Regions from separate parts of the Streptomyces gobitricini genome, predicted to be linked through region 2. Evidence: riboswitches for the same ligand, from Rfam matches in the RefSeq annotation. Region 2 holds a riboswitch; the other holds the start of a gene.
What was found. A riboswitch is a leader RNA that binds a small molecule or an ion and turns the genes downstream of it on or off. The one in region 2 is predicted to bind glycine.
Positions count from the first base shown of each region.

Region 1: another riboswitch for glycine. It lies ahead of gcvP (aminomethyl-transferring glycine dehydrogenase); the one in region 2 lies ahead of gcvT (glycine cleavage system aminomethyltransferase GcvT).

Region 1 covers NZ_BAAASR010000026.1:7,864-13,158, reverse strand. The annotation lists gene gcvP (aminomethyl-transferring glycine dehydrogenase) at 1-1,806, opposite strand, end outside; glycine riboswitch at 1,990-2,089, opposite strand; gene ABD347_RS22680 (PRC-barrel domain-containing protein) at 2,204-2,569, shown strand; gene ABD347_RS22675 (DNA polymerase IV) at 2,497-4,080, opposite strand; gene ABD347_RS22670 (MerR family transcriptional regulator) at 4,137-4,790, opposite strand; gene ABD347_RS22665 (bifunctional nuclease family protein) at 5,139-5,295, opposite strand, start outside.
Region 2 covers NZ_BAAASR010000024.1:52,652-57,946, reverse strand. The annotation lists gene glyA (serine hydroxymethyltransferase) at 1-683, opposite strand, end outside; gene gcvH (glycine cleavage system protein GcvH) at 696-1,073, opposite strand; gene gcvT (glycine cleavage system aminomethyltransferase GcvT) at 1,144-2,259, opposite strand; glycine riboswitch at 2,415-2,507, opposite strand; gene ABD347_RS21755 (AAA family ATPase) at 2,681-3,346, shown strand; gene ABD347_RS21750 (enhanced serine sensitivity protein SseB) at 3,421-4,161, shown strand; gene ABD347_RS21745 (enhanced serine sensitivity protein SseB C-terminal domain-containing protein) at 4,198-4,977, shown strand; gene ABD347_RS21740 (ABC transporter permease) at 5,285-5,295, shown strand, end outside.

The sequences.
Region 1 (5,295 bases), on a different contig from region 2:
GGGGATCAGGCAGACCGTGCGCTGCGAGTCGCCGTTGGCACGGTGGTACGCGCGGACGGCGAGCAGACCGGCCAGCTCGCCCTGCGAACCGGCGTTCGGCTGGATGGAGACCTTGTCGTAGCCGGTCACCTCGGCGAGGCGCTCCTCCAGCTCACGGATGAGGGTCAGGTAGCCCTGCGCCTGGTCGACCGGCGCGAAGGGGTGCATGTGGCCGAACTCCGGCCAGGTCACCGGCTCCATCTCGGTGGTCGCGTTCAGCTTCATGGTGCAGGAGCCGAGCGGGATCATCCCGCGGTCCAGCGCGTAGTCACGGTCGGCCAGCCTGCGCAGGTAGCGCAGCATCGCCGTCTCGGAGCGGTGCGCGTGGAAGACGGGGTGCGTGAGGTACTCGTCGGAGCGCAGGCACGCCTCGGGCAGGACGTCGGCGGTGGCGGCGTCCAGCGCCTCGATGTCACCGCGCGCGCCGAAGGCGTCCCACACGGCGGCGATCTGGGCGCGGCCGGTCGTCTCGTCGCAGGCCACGGAGACGTGGTCGGCGTCGACGAGGCGCACGTTCACCCCGTTCTCGCGGGCGGCGGCGACGGCCTGGGCCGCCTTGCCGGGCACGCGTACGGTCACGGTGTCGAAGAACGTGCCGTGCACGACCTCCACGCCCCCGGCTCGCAGGCCCTCGGCGAGGACGACCGCGTAGCGGTGGACACGCCGGGCGATCTGCCGCAGTCCCTCGGGACCGTGGTAGACGGCGTACATGCCGGCCATGACGGCGAGCAGCACCTGTGCGGTGCAGATGTTGCTGGTGGCCTTCTCGCGGCGGATGTGCTGCTCACGGGTCTGCAGCGCCAGGCGGTACGCCTTGTTGCCGTCGGCGTCGACGGAGACGCCGACGAGCCGGCCCGGCAGGCTGCGGGCGAACGTGTCGCGCACGGCCATGTAACCGGCGTGCGGACCGCCGAAGCCCATCGGCACGCCGAAACGCTGGGTGGTGCCCACCGCGATGTCGGCACCCAGTTCGCCGGGCGACGTGAGCAGGGTCAGCGCCAGCAGGTCGGCGGCGACGGTGACGACCGCGCCGAGCTCGTGCGCCTGGTCGATGACGGCCTTGATGTCCCGCACGGCACCGGAGGCACCGGGGTACTGCAACAGCACGCCGAAGACACCGCGCTCGGCGACCTCCGCCGGGATGCCCTCGCTCAGGTCGGCGACGACGACCTCGACACCGGTCGGCTCCGCGCGGGTCTCGATGACGGCGATGGTCTGCGGCAGGGCGTCGGCGTCGACCAGGAAGACACCGTTCTTGACCTTGCCGACGCGACGGGCCAGCGACATCGCCTCGGCCGCGGCGGTGCCCTCGTCGAGCAGCGAGGCGCCGGACGTGGGCAGACCGGTCAGGTCGGCGACCATCGTCTGGAAGTTGAGCAGCGCCTCCAGGCGGCCCTGCGAGATCTCCGGCTGGTACGGCGTGTACGCGGTGTACCAGGCGGGGTTCTCCATGACGTTGCGCAGGACGACCGGCGGCGTGAAGGTGCCGTAGTAGCCGAGGCCGATCATGGGGGCGAGCACCTGGTTGCGGTCGGCGAGCGAGCGGAGCTCGGCCAGGACCTCGGCCTCGGTACGCGCGTCGGGCAGACCGAGGGCCTCGGCGCTCTTGATCACGTCCGGCACCGCGGCGGCCGTGAGCTCGTCGAGCGAACCGTAGCCGACCTGCGCCAGCATCTTGGCGCGGGCCTCCTCGTCGGGCCCGATGTGCCGCTGCTCGAACGGGATGCCCTGTTCGAGTACGGAGAGCGGAATGCGGTTGGCGGTCATTGCGGAGGCCTCCTGGTCGATACGACCTGCGAGGGGCACCACGGCGCGGGTGCCCGGACGGCCTCCCCCTCTGTCATCTCGACCTGAGAGCTTCACCGGCACCTCCCGGGAACGGGACGGACCGGCTTTCACCGTCGGTGAGAGCGGATGCCGTCCGACGCCCGCCCTGCTTTCCAGAGTGACCTCGTCCGTGCGGTACCGGGTGCCTGAGAGATTCCGGGGAGGATTTGCTCCTTCGGCGCCTCCGAAAGGATTCTCCGGAGGACTCTCCCGCACGGGGTCAGCGGCCGTCTGCCAGCCTACCAGCGCGGTCCGCGCCCGATCCCTCGAGTGGCCGACGTCACCGATGTGCACTTTGGTAGTACGTGAGGAGCGGTTGCGACCATCTGGAGGAACCGTGCAGACCGACATCGATCCGCGCAGCCTGATCGGCCGCAAGGCCTTCGACCGCGACGGCCACAAGATCGGAACAATCGACGAGGTCTACCTGGACGACGCGACGGGCGTGCCCGAGTGGGCGGCCGTACGGACGGGCCTGTTCAGCCGCGACGCCTTCGTCCCCCTCGAACCCAGCGACGTGGCCGAGGACGGCCTGCACGTCCCCTTCGAGCGCGCCCTGATCAAGGACGCGCCGGACTTCGGCGTCGGCCGTCACCTCTCGCCCGAGCAGGAGCTCCAGCTCTACCACCACTACGGCCTGGCGATTCCGCCGCCCCCGTCCACCGACCGGGACTTCGGCAGGCTCGCCGGCCAGGAGGACTGATCCGGCACCAGAGGCAGCGGATCGGACGGCTCCAGGTCCGGGTCGTCGGACCGGAACGTCCGCACCCTCCCGGGCTCCGACCAGGGCTCCTCGAAGCGCACGGTCACTCTCCCGAGCCCGCTGCCCTGGACCCACCCGGCCCCGTAGCCGGCATGCCGCACGTCCTGCCCGGCGACCCACCGCCGCTCCTCCCTGCCCGCCTCCGCCGCACCCGCCACCCCTCGGGCAGGGCCCGCCGCCCCCTCCGCGCCACCCGCCCAGAGCCGGCCGCCCTCGCGGTCACCGGGCGCGGCCGGCGCGACCACCTCCGCCGCCGGCACACCCGGCCCGCCGGCCCCCGAGCCGCCCTCCCCGCCCCGCCCCGCCGACACCGCGCCCCCGGCGACCCCGGCCGGCCGCTCCACCTCCGCCCCGTCCGCCCGCGCATCCGCACGCTCCGCCGCGGCCTGGGCGAACAGGTCCTCCTGCGTGTAGTCCGCGAGACCCGTGACACCGACGCCCAGCAACCGCACGCCACCGGTCGTGTCCACCCCCTCCAGCAGCCGCGCCGCCGCCTCCCGCACCACCACGGGGTCGTCGGTCGGTCCCCGCAGCGTCTCCGACCGGGTCAGCGTCGAGAAGTCGTACCTCCGCACCTTCAGCACCACCGTGCGCCCCGACCGCCCCGCGCCCCGCAACCGCTGCACGCACCGCTCGGCCAGCCCCTCCACCTCCATCCGCACCCGCACCCGGTCGTGCAGGTCCACGTCGAAGGTGTCCTCCACCGACACGGACTTGGCGTCCCGCTCCGCCACCACCGGCCGGTCGTCGTACCCCATCGCCATCCGGTACAGCGACTCCCCGTGCGCCTTTCCCAGCAGCCGTACGAGCTCGTCCTCACCCGCCCCGGCCAGGTCCGCCACCGTCGTCATCCCGGCCCGTCTCAGGTGCTCACCCGTGGCGGGCCCCACCCCCGGCAGGATCCGTACCGACTTGGGGCCCAGCAGCTCCCGCTCCGTCCCCGGCTCGATCAGCACCAGCCCGTCCGGCTTGGCCTCCTCGGACGCGATCTTCGCGATCATCTTGGAGCCGGCCAGTCCCACCGACCCGGTGAGCCCCGTGACCGCCCTGATGTCCCCGCGCAGCCGCTCGCCGGCCGCGCGCGCGGTGACCGCGTCCGTTGCCGAGCCCCCGGCCTCCAGATCCACGAAGGCCTCGTCGAGGCTGAGCGGCTCCACGAGGGGCGACAGCCGCCGCAACAGCTCCATGACCTGTTCGCTCACCGCCCGGTACAGCGAGAAGCGCGGCACCAGGTACGCGGCGTTCGGCGCCAGCCGCCGCGCCTGCGCCATCGGCATCGCCGAGTGCACCCCGAAACGCCTCGCCTCGTACGACGCGGTGGCGACGACCCCGCGCGGCCCCAGCCCTCCGACGACCACCGGCTTCCCGCGCAGACTGGGCTTCGCCGCCTGCTCGGCGGCCGCGTAGAAGGCATCCATGTCCAGATGCAGGATCGTCGGCGCGGCTCTCACACCATCGATGCTGCCCTACGCCACTGACAATCGCCCCGCACGCGGGGGCGGGGCCATCAGACGGCCCTGTCACGCCTCCGGCGCGCCAGCTCGTCCGACGGGTTCTGCCCCACGAGCGTCTCTCCGGTGTCGACACGTTCCCCGTGCAGCTGCGAGAGCGCCGCTTCGACATCCCGCCACACCACGCCCACGGCGATCCCGAAGACCCCCTGGCCGCCCTGGAGCAGATCGACGACCTCAGCGGGCGACGAGCACTCGTAGACCGTCGCGCCGTCGCTCATCAGCGTCATCCGCTCCAGGTCGCGAAAGCCCCGCGCCCGCAGGTGCTGGACGGCCGTGCGAATGTTCTGCAACGCGACACCCGTGTCCAGGAAGCGCTTGACGATCTTCAGGACGACCACGTCGCGAAAGCTGTAGAGCCGCTGCGTCCCGGATCCGTACGCGGGCCGCACACTCGGCTCGACCAGCCCGGTCCGCGCCCAGTAGTCCAGCTGCCGGTACGTGATACCCGCGGCCGCGCAGGCGGTGGGCCCCCGGTATCCGATCGTGTCGGTCTCCGGATCGTCCTCGTGCCCCTGCCCCGCGCCGGCACCCACACCGGCCACGCCCGCGTGGAGCGGGTCGGCCGCACCCCCGTGAAGCGGATACGGCCCGCTCTGCCCCAGACTTCGTCCGGGGAGGCCCCCAGTCGCACCGTCGCCGCTGCTCATCACGCCGACCCTCCGTCCTTGACCTGCCATCTCGACGGTAGGCAGTCACCAGGGGTGCGTCAACGATCGCCACACTCGGCACGCCGAGTGATAATCACCCTGAGAGTGGTTTCCCGTATCCCAAAACCGGGAAAGGCTACTCGAATGGGCTGAAACACCCCTTCTATGACGGTCTTCCACGACGGCCGACCCCGGTGCCGCACGGAGACAGTGGCGGAGAAGCGGAGTCAGTGCCGCGGAGGCGGACAGCGCGGCACCGGTCCCTCCTCGCCGGACGACCGTGGTGCGCGGACCTCACCGACAGCACGGTGCCCGCCTGCGGCTCCACCGCAGACGGGCCCATCGGTCTCACTGACTGCTGGAACCGAAGTCCTCGGGCGAGATCTGGTCGAGGAACTCGCGGAACTTCTCCACTTCGTCCTCCTGCTCGTCCGGGATGGCGATTCCGGCGTCGTCGAGCACGCCGTCGCTCCCGTAGATCGGGGTCCCGGTGCGCAGGGCCAGC
Region 2 (5,295 bases):
GTCGTGGTGGTGACCACATGGGCGTGGGGCACCGGGTTGGGGTGCAGACCGGCGGCGACCAGGCCCGCGAAGTGGGCCATGTCGACCATCAGGTACGCGCCGACCTCGTCCGCGATCCGGCGGAAGGCGGCGAAGTCCAGCCGGCGCGGGTAGGCCGACCAGCCGGCGACGATCAGCTTCGGCCTGGACTCCTTGGCGAGGCGCTCGACCTCGGCCATGTCGACCTGACCGGTCGCGTCGTCGACGTGGTACGCGACGACGTTGTAGAGCTTGCCGGAGAAGTTGATCTTCATGCCGTGGGTCAGGTGCCCGCCGTGGGCGAGGTTCAGACCCATGATCGTGTCGCCCGGCTTCAGCAGCGCGAACATCGCGGCCGCGTTGGCCTGGGCGCCCGAGTGCGGCTGGACGTTGGCGTGCTCGGCGCCGAAGAGCGCCTTGATGCGGTCGATGGCGATCTGCTCGACGACATCGACGTGCTCGCAGCCGCCGTAGTAGCGGCGGCCGGGGTAGCCCTCGGCGTACTTGTTGGTCAGGACGGAGCCCTGGGCCTCCATGACCGCGACCGGAGCGAAGTTCTCCGAGGCGATCATCTCGAGGGTGGACTGCTGACGGTGGAGCTCGGCGTCGACGGCGGCGGCGACGTCCGGGTCCAGCTCGTGGAGAGGGGTGTTCAGAAGCGACATCGGGGAGGGTCCTTAGCTGCCGGAGAACTCGGTGTACTCGTCGGCGGAGAGCAGGTCCTTCGGCTCCTCCGTGACGCGTACCTTGAACAGCCAGCCGCCCTCGAACGGGGCGGTGTTCACCAGCGACGGGTCGTCGACGACATCCTGGTTCGCCTCGACGACCTCGCCGGTCACCGGGGAGTACAGGTCGCTGACGGACTTGGTCGACTCCAGCTCACCACAGGTCTCGCCCGCGGTCACCGTGTCGCCGACCTCCGGGAGCTGGACGTACACGACGTCGCCGAGGGCGTTCGCCGCGTGCTCCGTGATGCCGACCGTCGACACGCCGTCCTCGGCGGCCGACAGCCACTCGTGCTCCTTGCTGAAGCGCAGCTGCTGGGGGTTGCTCATGACTGGGATTCTCCTGTACGCGGGGGAGTGCTGGTGAACGGGGTGGTGAACGGCGGAGTGGTGCGGACGGTCACTTCTGGCGCTTGTAGAAGGGCAGCGCCACGACCTCGTACGGCTCATGGGTACCGCGGATGTCGACCCCGACGCCCTCGGTGCCCGGTTCGGCGTGCGCCGCGTCCACGTACGCCATGGCGATCGGCTTGCCCAGCGTCGGCGACGGGGCGCCCGAGGTGACCTCGCCGATCACCTTGCCCGCGGCGACCACGGACATGCCGGCGCGCGGGACGCGGCGGCCCTGGGCGACCAGGCCCACGAGCTTGCGCGGCGGGGCGATCTGGGCCCGCTCGGCGGCGGCCGACAGGGCCTCGCGGCCCACGAAGTCGCCCTCCTTCTCGAACTTGACCACCCGGCCGAGCCCCGCGTCGAACGGGGTCAGGGAAGTCGTCAGCTCGTGCCCGTACAGCGGCATGCCCGCCTCCAGGCGCAGCGTGTCGCGGCACGACAGCCCGCACGGGATCAGACCGACGGCGGCCCCCGCCGCGGTCAGCGCCTGCCACAGCTTCTCCGCGTACCGCGGCTCCACGAACAGCTCGAAGCCGTCCTCGCCCGTGTAGCCGGTACGGGCGATCAGCGCGGGGACGCCCGCCACGGTGCCGGGCAGCCCCGCGTAGTACTTCAGCCCGTCCAGATCGGCGTCGGTCAGCGACTTCAGGACACCCGGGGACTCCGGGCCCTGGATCGCGAGCAGCGCGTACGCGTCGCGGTCGTCCCGTACGACGGCGTCGAAGCCGGCGGCGCGGGCGGTCAGCGCGTCCAGCACGATCTGCGCGTTGGAGGCGTTGGCGACGACCATGTACTCGGTCTCACCGAGCCGGTACACGATCAGGTCGTCGAGGATGCCGCCGTCCTCCCGGCAGATCATCGTGTAGCGGGCGCGGCCGACACCGACGCTGCCGATGTTGCCGACGAGCGCGAAGTCCAGGAGGTCCGCGGCCCGCGGTCCCGTGACGGTGATCTCACCCATGTGGGAGAGGTCGAAGAGTCCGGCCTTCGTACGGACGGCGTTGTGCTCGTCGCGCTCGCTCCCGTACCGCAGCGGCATGTCCCAGCCCGCGAAGTCGGTCATGGTCGCGCCCAGCGCGCGATGCACGGCATCGAGGGCGGTCAGGCGGGGGGCAGTGCTCATGGATGTGGCTCCCAGGTCCCAAGGACGGGCATGGCTCGAAGACGATCCTCCCCATCTGTCATCGGAACCTGAGAGGTTCACCGTGACCGCACGGGGGCGGCCTTCGGCTTGCACCTTGGGTGGAGCCGCCACGGCGGCCCGCTTTTCAGATCTGCCTCATCCACGCGGTACGGGGCCTGAGAGATTCAAGGGAGGAACTTGCTCCTTCGGCGCCCGGGTGGGACCCGGGACTCTCCCGCGCGGATTCGAGCGGCCGGTATGCGGTTGTGTACGCACGTGTGTGCGTCGGCGCGCACATCATTGCACGAGGGTTCTCCTCGGCAAATCGCTTGTGGCTTATTACCCCTTCTTTACACTTCTTGGGCAAGGGTCGGGTCAGCCGGCCCGGGGACCCGACAGGGCCCTAGCAGGGGGAGTAGCGATGACGTTGCAGCGGGGCGAGGCGTACGCGACGACCGCGGGCGTGCCCGCCCAGCCGGGCCTGCCCGCTCGGGGCCGTGCGGCGGCCGCCGCGCTGCCGGTCGTACGCGACCTGCGGGACCGGCACGGCCGGGTCCCCAGGACGCTGACCTTCGCGGCCGGCGACCTGGTGGTGGTGTCGGGCCTGCCGGGCAGCGGCAAGTCCACTCTGATCGCCCGGACGGCCCAGGAGCGCGGCATCGACTCGCAGGACGCCCGGGAGCGGTGGGAGCGCAGGATGCCCGGCCTTCTGCCGTACGCGGTCTACCGCCCCCTCGTCCGGCTCGCGCACTACGCGGGACTGCGGCGGGCGCTGCGCTCCGGGCGGAGCGTCGTCGTCCACGACTGCGGTACGCAGGCCTGGGTGCGGCGCTGGCTCGCCCGGGAGGCCGCGCGGCGGGGCAGGGCCCTGCACCTGCTCCTGCTGGACGTCACGCCCGGCACGGCCAAGGAGGGCCAGCGCGAGCGGGGCCGCGGCGTGTCCGGGTACGCCTTCGGGCGCCACCGCAGGGCGGTGGGCCGGCTGGTCCGGGACGCGGAACGGGGCGTCGTGCCGCGCGGGTGCGCCTCCGCGGTGCTGATGGACCGGCCCGCGGCGTCCGCGCTGACCCGGATCACGTTCCTCTGATCCGCCGCACGGGTGCCCCGCGTTAGGGTGCTGCGGGCAGCGGCACGCACGCGCGGAGAGGACCAGAAGCACCAGTGGACACTGCATGGCCGGGCAACGAGCTGGAAGAGGTGCTCGCCGCCTCGCTCGGCGAGCCCGCGGCCGGAGGACGGATCGTCGAGGTTCTGGGCCGCAGTCACGTCTGGGTGCCCCTGCCCAACGGCGGCGCCCCCGACCGCCCGAACCTGGACCTCCCGACGCTCGAGATCGACGGGCAGGCCTATGTGCCGGTCTTCAGCTCCGAGGCGCAGTTCACCGAGTGCGTCGGCGCCCACATGGCGTACGCCGTCGCCCCGGCGGTCGAGTTCGCGCGCGGCCTGCCGCCCCAGCTCGGCATCGCCGTGAACCCGGGCGGTGCCGTCGGCGCCCCCCTGCCGCCGCCCGCCGTCGCCGAACTGTGCCGGACCGGCCGCACCCCGCTGGACGGCCCCGCGAGCGGCGCCCGCGTCCGCCTGTTCGAGCCGGACTGGCAGGAGGACCCGGTCGACTTCCTGTCGGCCGCCGCCGCCGAGTTCGACGCCACCGGCACGGTCCTGACCGCCCGCCGCTGCCTCGCCAGCGTCGAGGGCGACAGCCCGGCCCTCTTCGTCGGCGTGCAGCTCTCCTCCTGGGAGGGCGCCGACCGTAACGTACCGATGGACGCCCTCGGCCGGGCACTGGGCCGGACCCAGGTGCCGTGGCCGGTGAACCTGGTCCTGCTCGACGTGGCGCAGGACCCGGTGGGCGACTGGATGCTGGAGAAGGTACGGCCCTTCTACCAGCGCGGGCACGCATAAGCTGGTCGGGTGGACGGAAGAGGGGCGGGACCCAGGGTGAGCGCGTCAGGCACCGCGGCGGCCGGGCAGGTCGAGCACATGCTGAGCCAGGTGACGCCCGGGCGCTACGACGCGTACGAGCAGCTCCTGCACGCCCTCGCCGACGGCCGGCTGTGGATGCTGCTCTGGCACGGCCGGGCCGGCTCACCCGACGCCCAGTACGGGAACATGGAGGTCGACGGGCTCGGGTACGCCCCGTGCGTCACCTCCACCCAGGAGCTCGCCGTCTCCGGCTGGAACCGCGCCCACGAGGTCGTCCCCGGCCGTGACATCGCCCGCGCCCTCTACCCCGACCGCTGGGGCATCTGGCTCAACCCGCACGCGCCGGGCGGCGGCGTCGGCATCCCGTGGCCCGACCTGCGCCGCATCGCCACCGGCCTCGACCGGATGCCCGCCGGGCCGCTGAGGCTGTCCGAGCCGGGCATCCAGATCCCGCAGTTCTACGCCCTGCTCACGCAGAACGCCCACCGCACCCCCGCCGTCCGCTCGCTGCGCCGCGCCTGGGTCCAGCCGGCCCTCGGCACCCCGTACCTCGCGATCGGCCTGGACCTCTACGACACCGGCCAGGCGTCCGTCGACGCGGTACGCGCGATGATGCGGCAGTCCGTCGACGCCGTCCCCGACGGTCTGCCCGTCTCGACGGTCGCGATGTCCGACGAGTACGACCCGGTGACGATGTGGCTGCGGGCCAACGCCCGCCCCTTCTACGACCGCGAGGCCCACCTCACCGCCCCCGTCGTGCCCGGTACGGGGTACGGCTACCCGTCCCGCGCCTGACGCGTCCCCGGGCCGCTCGGCCCCGCCGCGCGCAGGTGCCCGTTTCGGTGGATTACGGGCCGGGTTGGTCCGCTGGGACGATCACCCCGTCCGGATAACGGAAGCCGCCGACCCGCATCACGGTTGCGCAAACATTCCCCATCAGGTCTGGCGGGTGATCGTGAACCCATTGAAGACTCCCCCCAACCAGGGGGCGTCGTACATGCGTGCTGCGCATTCGCGCACTCCCTGAACGGACCGCACCGCAGATCCGGGCGGTCCGTCGAGCACTGTCGGCGACCGTCGGCACGGGCGAGCACGAGGGACGATGACCGCACC